One region of the Actinosynnema sp. NPDC037264 genome, then DNA from elsewhere that is predicted to be linked to it. Evidence: riboswitches for the same ligand, from Rfam matches in the RefSeq annotation. Region 1 holds a riboswitch; each other region holds the start of a gene.
What was found. Region 1 has a riboswitch for glycine ahead of gcvH (glycine cleavage system protein GcvH). Riboswitches for the same ligand answer to the same signal wherever they lie in the genome.
Positions count from the first base shown of each region.

Region 1 (3,269 bases):
GCATCTCGGCCGCCCGCCGCCGCACCTTCAAGCCGCCGGGCAGCACCCCGGTCCGCGTGCAGCCGCGCTCGACGCACTCCTGCATCACGTCCCAGATGCGCAGCAGCCCCGAGCGCACCGACTCCTCGTCGCGCCACGACCGCTCGTTGGCCAGCATCACCTCGCTGATCGACAGCCCGGTCTCCCGGCACCGCGCCAGCAGCTCGTCACCGGTCCGGAACGGGTGCGCGACCGGCGTCTCGTCGGGCTTGATCCGGTCCGCCCCGGTGGCCGTGTCGTCCACCACGAACCCGCCGCCGACGGAGTAGTACACCGCCGAGTCGACCACGACGTCACCCGAGTGGGCGGTGAAGCTCATGCCGTTGGGGTGCAGCGGCAACGACTTCCGCCGGTGCATCACCAGGTCGGCGTCCTCGGTGAACGCGATCTCCCGCACCCCGGCCAGCCGCAGCCGCCCGGTCGCCCGGATCTCCGCCAGCCGCCGCTCGGCCTCCTCCGGGTCGACCTCCTCCGGCCGGCTGCCCTCCAGGCCCAGCACCACCGCCTTCGGGCTGCCGTGCCCGTGCCCGGTCGCGCCGAGCGACCCGAACAGCTCCACGTGCACCCGGTCGACCGAGGCCAACGAGGGCCGCAGCCGTTGCGCGAACATCATCGCCGCGCGCATCGGGCCCACCGTGTGCGAGCTCGACGGTCCGATGCCCACGGAGAACAGGTCGAACACGCTGATCGCCATGACGTCAGTCCCCGGTCAGTTCCGCGTACTTCGCCGCGGTCAGCAACCCGGACGCGTCCGTCACGGCCACCTTGAACAGCCACCCGGCCCCGTACGGGTCGTTGTTGATCAACGACGGGTCGTCGACCGCGGCCCGGTTGACCTCGACCACCTCGCCGCTGATCGGCGCGTACAGGTCGCTGACCGACTTGGTCGACTCCAGCTCGCCGCACACATCGCCCGACTTCACCACGGCGCCGACCTCGGGCAGCTCCACGAACACGATGTCACCCAACGACTCCGCCGCGTACGACGTGATGCCGACCGCCACGGGGTCCTGGGTACCCGGCGCCCAGTCCACCCACTCGTGCTCGGGCGTGTACAGCAGGTTGTCCGGAAAAGTCACGACAGCGCTCCCTCACGGCAAGGTCCACCAGAGCCCCACTCTGTCCTGGGACCTGAGAGCTTCACCGACGCCGGAGCGGCGGCTTGCACCGTGGGTGCGCGGACTTGCGCGCTTTCCAGAGTCGCCTCACCCGAGCGGTTCTCGCTGCCTGAGAGTGTGCGGGGTACTTGCTCCTTCGGCGCCCCGGCACGTTCACCGAGGTCTCTCCCGCGCGGGTTCCGGCGCTCCTGGCGCGCCGCGGCCGATGTTCAGTTGGTTGGCCCGCACGCTAGGTGCCGGGCCCGACGGGTGTCAACGCACCGCCGGGCTTGTTCGATCAGCACAGTGGCGCAGGGGTGCGTTGGTGCCGGCCGCACGATGACACCGAATACCCGTTACCGGACCTTTGGTGTAACAACGGCCGAAGGAGCCCACCGTGCGGATCGCCGTCCCCCGCGAGATCAAGAACCACGAGTACCGCGTCGCGCTGACCCCGGCGGGCGCGCACGAGCTGACGCAGCGCGGCCACGACGTGGTGGTCGAGGCCGGCGCGGGCCTCGGTTCGGCCATCACCGACGAGGAGTACCTGGCCGCGGGCGCGAAGGTGCTGGCGGGCGCGGACGACGTGTGGGCCGAGGGCGACCTGGTGCTCAAGGTCAAGGAGCCGATCGCCGAGGAGTACCCGCGGCTGCGCAAGGGCCAGGTCCTGTTCACGTACCTGCACCTGGCCGCCGACCGGCCGCTGACGCAGGCGCTGCTGGACTCGGGCACCACCGCCGTCGCCTACGAGACCGTGCAGACCGCGAACGGCGCGCTGCCGCTGCTGGCGCCGATGTCCGAGGTGGCGGGCAGGCTCGCGCCGCAGGTGGGCGCGTTCTCGCTGATGAAGCCGTCCGGCGGGCGCGGCGTGCTGCCCGGCGGCGTGCCCGGCGTGCACCCGGCGCGGGTGGTCGTGATCGGCGGCGGCGTGGCGGGCCTGAACGCAGCGGCGATCGCCGTCGGCATGGGCGCGGACGTGCAGATCCTGGACACCAACGTGGACCGGCTGCGCCACATCGACGCCCTCTACCAGGGCCGCCTGCGCACCGTGACGTCCAACCGGTACTCCGTCGAGCAGGCCGTCCGCGAGGCCGACCTGGTCATCGGCGCGGTGCTGGTGCCCGGCGCGAAGGCGCCGAAGCTGGTGAGCAACGAGCTGGTCGCCGACATGAAGCCCGGCTCCGTCCTGGTGGACATCGCGATCGACCAGGGCGGCTGCTTCGCCGACTCGCGCCCGACCACGCACGCCGACCCGACCTACCAGGTGCACGACACCGTCTTCTACTGCGTGGCGAACATGCCCGGCGCCGTGCCGCGGACGTCGACCTACGCGCTGACCAACGTGACGCTGCCGTACGCCGTCGCGCTGGCCGACCAGGGCTGGGAGGCGGCGCTGCGGGCGGACGCGTCGCTGGCGCTCGGCCTGAACGCGCACGAGGGCCTGCTGACCAACCTGCCGGTCGCGCAGGCGCACGGGATGACCCACACGCCGCTCGACTTCTGAGGACCCACCGCGAAGGGCCCCGCTCACGTGCTGTGAGCGGGGCCCTTCGGCGAAAGAAAGACGGCCCGCTCAACCAGCCTGGGGGTCACTGGGAGCGGGCCGCGTCGCCAATCTTAGCCGGGAACGGGGGTCGCTGCCCAGTGACCCCACCGATCCGGCCGAGATTCCCACCCGGCGGTGGCGACGCGCTGTGCCCAAACTCAAGCAATCGAGTGAACTTGGGTGATAACGGGTAAGTCACGACGGCCCCGCGACCGATGCACAGGGCGGGAACCCCGCGGCTACCCGGCGGGGTCGTCCGCTCGCGCGGCGCTCTGCCGCGCCACCTCCGATCGGAGCGCAGATGGCTGAACCCGAGGGCTGGATCGACTGCCACGACCCGTTCGGGCGGGACCGGTCGATGACCGTGCTCGTCGAGGACGACCGAGTTCTGCTGGTCGCGCCGCCCGGCGAGTCCGCCGTGATGTCCGTCACGCAGACGCGCAGGCTGCACCGCCTGCTCGACCAAGTCGCCGACAGGATGTGACGGCCGTGGACGAAGCGCTGCGGGCCGCCGTGATGCGCCGGCTGGCGCTGCTGGACGAGGCCGCCGAGACCGGCGAGGCGGACGCCCTCGTGCCGCTCGCGCG
Region 1 covers NZ_JBVJVK010000064.1:29,579-32,847, forward strand. The annotation lists gene ACZ7GX_RS38570 (L-serine ammonia-lyase) at 1-733, opposite strand, end outside; gene gcvH (glycine cleavage system protein GcvH) at 738-1,118, opposite strand; glycine riboswitch at 1,244-1,338, opposite strand; gene ald (alanine dehydrogenase) at 1,534-2,640, shown strand; gene ACZ7GX_RS38585 (hypothetical protein) at 2,984-3,166, shown strand; gene ACZ7GX_RS38590 (hypothetical protein) at 3,172-3,269, shown strand, end outside.

Region 2 (3,269 bases), on a different contig from region 1:
CGGCAGTGGGCGGCTGAGCGCTCGGACGACGCCGAGCTGCAGGAGGTGAACCGGATCAAGGACGCGTGGCTCGCGGAAGCCCCGCCGTCCGCGCCGGGGATCCCCGTGCAGCGGGCGAATGGCGGTCCCCGCGGCCTGGTGAAGGTCGAGTCCGCGGATCCGGCGTACGTGGCGGCGATGCGGAAGCGGGCGCCCGAGGTGCCCGAGCCCCTGCTCGCCGCGGCCGCCAGCTACTGGCAGCTGGTCGGCGACCTGTCCGAGGCGGAGCAGTGGTGGGACGCGGGCATCAGCCCGTTGGACCAGCGCGCTCTGGACTACCGGGCGGCCGGGCTCTCGCCCGCCGACCTCGGTCGTCGCCTCGGCCCGATGACGGTGCTCCAGCACCTGCGTCGGGGTAGTGCGGCGGCCTGGTGCGTGGCCAGGTTGCAGAGGCAACGCCGGGACGGCGTGGCCTAGGTCCGACGAGTCGGGGCGGGCTCCTGCGGTCGAGGAGCCCTTGCCGTCGAGGTGCGGGCTCCCGTGCGGGGAGCCCCAGCCTCGTGCGACGCACGAAGTACTCTTGAGGCGTGCGAGGCCTCATCACCCCCCAGCGCCTGGCCATCGCGGCCGTCTGCCTGGCGTCGCTGGTCGTGTGCTGCGGCCTGGCCTACTGGCAGTGGGAGCGGTTCTCCGAGGCCGGTGGCACGTTCCAGAACCTCGGCTACGTGTTCCAGTGGCCGCTGTTCGGCCTCTTCCCCGCGTTCATGGTGTGGCGCATCCGCAGGCTGGACGCCCGCCGCAAGGCCGAGGCCGCCGCCGGGACGGCGGACGCCGCCGCCGAGGCCGCGCCGGAGCCGGTGGCCGCGCCGCCGCGGCCGGTAGTTACCGTTGAGCCCGTCAGAGCGCCCGTGCGGGACGACGAGGACGAAGAGCTCGCGGCCTACAACCGCATGCTCGCCGAACTCAACGCGCGGGACCAGCGGTGAGCGAAGGTAGGGCGATGAGCGGCGCGTTGACCAGGTTCCGGTTCATGGCTTACGTGGTCGGTGTCGGCCTGCTGCTGCTCGTGGTCGCGATGATCGCCAAGTACGCGGGCGACAGCGAGGGCATGATGCAGGTCGTCGGCCCGGTGCACGGCTTCCTCTACGCGGTCTACCTGGTGCTCACCGTCGACCTCGCGCTCAAGGCCCGCTGGTCGATCAAGGGCACGGTGCTGGTGCTGCTCGCGGGCACGATCCCGTTCGTGTCGTTCTACGCCGAGCGCAAGGTGGTCGAGAGCGTCCGGGCCGAGAAGAGCCTGTGACCGGGGTTGACCCCGCCCGCCGGGCACCCCTAGCGTCTGGCGGTACCAACTGAACACGGCCGTCGATGTCGCGCGGGAGAGTCCCCCAGCGGGGCGCCGAAGGAGCAACTCCTCCCCGGAATCTCTCAGGCACAGGTACCGCGCGACGAAGGCAACTCTGGAAAGCAGGCGCACCCCGGTGCGCCTCGCCCACGGTGCAAGCCGCCCCCACCGGGTGGTGAAGCTCTCAGGCTCATGGCAGAGGGGGAGGCTCACTCGACGAGGAGTCTCCGGTGGACCGTGTCATCCTTTCGCTCGTGAATCGCTCGGACGTGCCCGCCCGTCGACCCGACCGGTCGGCCCATCGGCATGTCCGCACCCAGGGAGGGCCCGCCTGATGGAAAGCCGCCGCACGCCCCTGCACGCCGAGCACGAGGCGCTGGGCGCCATGTTCACCGACTTCGCGGGCTGGCGGATGCCGCTGCGCTACGACAGCGAGCTGGCCGAGCACCACGCGGTGCGCACGTCGGCGGGCCTGTTCGACCTGACCCACATGGGTGAGATCCTGCTCACCGGCCCGGAGGCGTGCGCCGCGCTCGACCACGCCCTGGTCGGCCACGCGTCCGCGATCGGCGTCGGCCGCGCCCGGTACACGATGATCTGCGAGGCCGACGGTGGCGTCATCGACGACCTGATCGTGTACCGCACGGGTGATGAGGAGTACCTCGTCGTCGCCAACGCCTCGAACGCCGCCGTCGTGCACGAGGCCCTGGTCGAGCGGGCGAAGGGCTTCGACGCGGTGGTCGCGGACAAGTCGACCGACTACGCGCTGCTCGCCGTGCAGGGCCCGAAGGCCACCGCCATCCTCGCCGGCCTCACGTCGACCGACCTGGCCGCGGTGAAGTACTACGCGTCGTACCCGACCGAGGTCGCGGGCAAGCCCGTGCTGCTGGCCCGCACCGGCTACACCGGCGAGGACGGCTTCGAGCTGTTCGTCGCGCCGGACGACGCCGCGCACGTCTGGCGGGCCCTGCTGGAGGCGGGCGCACCGCACGACCTCAAGCCCGCCGGCCTCGGCTGCCGCGACACGCTGCGGCTGGAGGCGGGCATGCCGCTGTACGGCAACGAGCTCGGCCGCGACCGCACGCCGTTCCAGGCGAACCTCGGCCGCGTGGTGAAGCTGGACAAGCCGGGCGACTTCGTCGGCCGCGACGCGCTGGCCGCCGTCGCCGAGCGGGGCGTCGAGGAGGTCCTGGTCGGCCTGAAGACCGCCTCGCGCCGCGCGCCGCGGCACGGCTACCCCGTGCTGGACGCCTCGGGCGCCCGGATCGGCGAGGTGACCAGCGGCGCGTTGTCGCCGACCCTGGGCTACTCGGTGGCGATGGCGTACGTGGCCGTCGGCAACACCGAGCCCGGCACCCGGCTGTCGGTGGACGTCCGCGGCAAGCACGAGCCGGTCGAAGTCGTCGCACTGCCCTTCTACAAGCGCACCTCGTAAGGGAGACCCCACACATGTCCGAGCACTTCACCACCTCCCTCGCGGAGTTCGACCCGGAGGTCGCGAACGCCGTCGCCGCCGAGCTGCACCGGCAGCAGAGCACGCTGGAGATGATCGCCTCGGAGAACTTCACGCCGGTGTCGGTGCTCCAGGCGCAGGGGTCGGTGCTGACGAACAAGTACGCCGAGGGCTACCCCGGCCGGCGCTACTACGGCGGCTGCGAGCACGTCGACGTGATCGAGCGGCTGGCGATCGAGCGGGTGAAGGAGCTGTTCGGCGCCGGTTTCGCGAACGTGCAGCCGCACTCGGGCGCGCAGGCCAACGCGTGCGCGATGTTCGCCCTGCTCCAGCCGGGCGACACGATCCTGGGCCTGGACCTCGCGCACGGCGGCCACCTCACGCACGGCATGCGGATCAACTTCTCCGGCAAGCTCTACAACGTGGTGCCCTACCACGTGTCGGAGGCCGACGGCCGCGTCGACATGGCCGAGGTGGAGCGGCTGGCGACCG
Region 2 covers NZ_JBVJVK010000047.1:14,619-17,887, forward strand. The annotation lists gene ACZ7GX_RS34295 (helix-turn-helix transcriptional regulator) at 1-456, shown strand, start outside; gene ACZ7GX_RS34300 (hypothetical protein) at 567-965, shown strand; gene ACZ7GX_RS34305 (DUF3817 domain-containing protein) at 980-1,282, shown strand; glycine riboswitch at 1,346-1,433, shown strand; glycine riboswitch at 1,435-1,530, shown strand; gene gcvT (glycine cleavage system aminomethyltransferase GcvT) at 1,659-2,759, shown strand; gene glyA (serine hydroxymethyltransferase) at 2,774-3,269, shown strand, end outside.
Region 2: linked by a shared signal. The riboswitch ahead of gcvT (glycine cleavage system aminomethyltransferase GcvT) and the one ahead of gcvH (glycine cleavage system protein GcvH) in region 1 are both predicted to bind glycine.

Region 3 (3,269 bases), on a different contig from region 1:
GGACGGGATCAGGCACACGTCGCGGTGGTCGTCGCCGTTGGCGCGGTGGTAGGCGCGGATCGCCAGCAGGCCCGCGAACTCGCCCTGGCTGCCCGCGTTCGGCTGCAACGACACCGCGTCGTACCCGGTGACCTCGGCCAGCCACCGCTCCAGGTCACCGACGATGCTCAGCAGCCCGTCGGCGTCCGACGCGGGCGCGAACGGGTGCAGGTCGGCGAACTCCGGCCACGTGATCGGCTCCATCTCGGCCGTGGCGTTGAGCTTCATCGTGCACGAGCCCAGCGGGATCATGCTGCGGTCCAGCGCGACGTCCTTGTCCGACAACGCGCGCAGGTAGCGCAGCAGCGCGGTCTCGGAGCGGTGCGAGTGGAACACCGGGTGGGTCAGGTAGTCGCTGGTGCGGCGCAGGTCGGAAGGGATGCCGTCGGCGGTGTCGGCGTCCAGGCCGTCCACGTCCGCGACGGTCACGCCGAACGCCTTCCACACCGCGACCAGGTGCTCGCGCGTGGTGGTCTCGTCGCACGCGATGGACACCACGTCGTCGTCGACCTGCCACAGGTTCACGCCGAGGTCGCGCGCGGCGGAGACGACGGCGGCGGCACGTCCTTCGACGCGGGCGCGCACGGTGTCGAAGAACTCGCCGTGCACGATCTCGACGCCGCCCTCCAGCAGACCGGCGGCCAGCACGGTCGCCATCCGGTGGGCGCGGGTCGCGATCGCCTTCAGCCCTTCCGGACCGTGGTACACCGCGTACATCGACGCGATCACCGCCAGCAGGACCTGCGCGGTGCAGATGTTGCTGGTCGCCTTCTCCCGGCGGATGTGCTGCTCGCGCGTCTGCAGGGCGAGGCGGTAGGCGAGCGAGCCGTCCGCGTCCACGGACACGCCGACGAGCCGGCCGGGCAGCTGCCGCTCCAAGCCCTGGCGCACGGCCATGTAGCCCGCGTGCGGCCCGCCGAACCCGATCGGCACGCCGAAGCGCTGCGTGGTGCCGATGACGACGTCCGCGCCGATCTCGCCGGGCGGGCGCAGCAGCGTCAACGCCAGCAGGTCGGCGGCGACCACGGCCTGCGCGCCCGCCTTGTGGATCTCCTCGACGACCGCCGCGTGGTCGCGCACCACGCCGGACGCGCCGGGGTAGGACAGCAGCACGCCGAAGAAGTCGCCGCCGAGGCCGAGGCCCTCGATGCCCTGCGACAGGTCGGCGGTCACGATCTCGATGCCCAGCGGCTCGGCGCGCGTCTCGATGACGGCCAGCGTCTGCGGCAGCGTGTCGGCGTCCACGACGAACTTGTTCGATTTGGACCGTCCCGCGCGGCGGACCAGCGTCATGGCCTCGGCGGCCGCGGTGGACTCGTCCAGCATCGAGGCGTTGGCCAGCGGCAGGCCGGTCAGGTCGGCGACCATCGTCTGGAAGTTCAGCAGGGCTTCGAGGCGGCCCTGGGAGATCTCCGGCTGGTACGGCGTGTACGCGGTGTACCAGGCGGGGCTCTCCAGCACGTTGCGGCGGATCACCGGCGGCGTGGTCGTGCCGTAGTAGCCGAGCCCGATCATCTGCGTCATCGGGCGGTTGCGGGAGGCGAGGGCGCGCAGCTCGGCCAGCGCCTCGGTCTCGGTGGCGGGCGCGGGCAGGTCCAGCACCAGGTCGCGCTCGCGGATCGACTCGGGGACGGCGTGCTGCGCCAGTTCCTCCAGGGAGCCGACACCGATCACGTCGAGGATGCGGGCCAGCTCGGCGGGCCGCGGGCCCACGTGCCGGTCGGCGAACGGGGTGCCGTGCTCGAGTGCGGCGAGGGGGATGCGGTCCTGCGTCATCGGTGCTGGCCTCCAGGGCTCCGGACAGACTTCTGCCGTTGCCCTCCCCCTCTGTCTTCTGCCCGGCGGGCGCCTGAGAGCTTCACCCGGCTGTCGGGTTTGCACCGTCGGCGGGGTCGGTCGGTGGTGGCCGACCCGCTTTCCAGAGGCGTCTCACCCGCACGGTCCTTGCGCCTGAGAGGTTCCGGGGAGGATTTGCTCCTTCGGCGCCGAGACTGGCTCGGACTCTCCCGCACGGGATAAAGCGACTACGCGCGAAATCGTACCCGGCGGGTGGGTGAGCGGTACCGCCGGCGCGACGTGGATCTCATCGCGTTGCGCCGGGTGTGCGGGCCGGTCAGCCGGCCGCGTTGCGCCGGGCGAGCACGTCGGTCAGCCGGCCGCCTTGCGCCGGGCGGTCAGCCGATGGCCCTCGTGCGGCGCCGGCGGGACAGCTCGTCGTCGGCAGGCTCCACGATCTCGGCGCCGTCCGCGCGTTCGGCGGGGAAGTCGTGGATCGTGCCGCTGATCTCCCGCATCGCGCCGGAGACCGCGATGCCGAACACCCCTTGGCCGCCTTGGAGCAGGTCGACCACCTCTTCCGGCGACGTGCACTCGTAGACGGTGGTGCCGTCGCTGAACAGCGTGATCCGGGCCAGGTCCTGCACGCCGCGGCGGCGCAGGTGGTCGACCGCGACCCGGATGTTCTGCAACGAGACACCGGTGTCCAGCAGCCGCTTGACGACCTTGAGGACCAGGATGTCCTTGAACGAGTAGAGCCGTTGGCTGCCGGAGCCGTGGGCACTCCTTATCGTCGGGTTGACCAACCCCGTGCGCGCCCAGTAGTCCAGCTGGCGGTAGGTGATGCCCGCGATCTGGCACGCGGCGGGGCCGCGGTACCCGACCAGTTCGTCCGGCAGCGAGGAGTCCGGGAACAGCTCACCCTGTTCGCCGGATCCGGCCCGGATGGGCGCTTCCTCGACCACGCCTGCCTCCCCTCGGTCCGGTCACGACGACCGGCGACCAACGTGAAGCCGCCGCGGTGCCCGAATCACACCGTGGCAATTCACCTGAGTTCGACGGTAAGACCGGGTAGGGGGCAGGTCAACGCGACGCGCTGGGCGTGTCTTGCCTCAACGTGAGGTTGAGGTTGAGAGAGTCGCCTGTCGTAAGCCATTCGGGTGACGTTTAGTGATCGTTTAGCGGACGAAGGTTGACGTTGTGTAACCCAGAGGCGTGACACCTGGAGGTGGCACGCGGGGTTGATCCACAACGCACCGCACACGCTCGCGAGGGGCCGTTGACGGTGTGGGGCCCTTGGGCGCGGCCCTTCGCGGGGCGTGGTGGAGAGCGGTTCGACGGATCGGTGACGGGCTGGTTTTGTCAAGCACCCGACCCGCTTGTCCGCAAGCGGCAGGTTGGTGTGAGGCCCGGGGCAGTGGTGTGCGGTCCCAGGCGGTAGGGGTGCGGCGGGG
Region 3 covers NZ_JBVJVK010000057.1:38,783-42,051, reverse strand. The annotation lists gene gcvP (aminomethyl-transferring glycine dehydrogenase) at 1-1,815, opposite strand, end outside; glycine riboswitch at 1,968-2,058, opposite strand; gene ACZ7GX_RS37040 (MerR family transcriptional regulator) at 2,214-2,780, opposite strand.
Region 3: linked by a shared signal. The riboswitch ahead of gcvP (aminomethyl-transferring glycine dehydrogenase) and the one ahead of gcvH (glycine cleavage system protein GcvH) in region 1 are both predicted to bind glycine.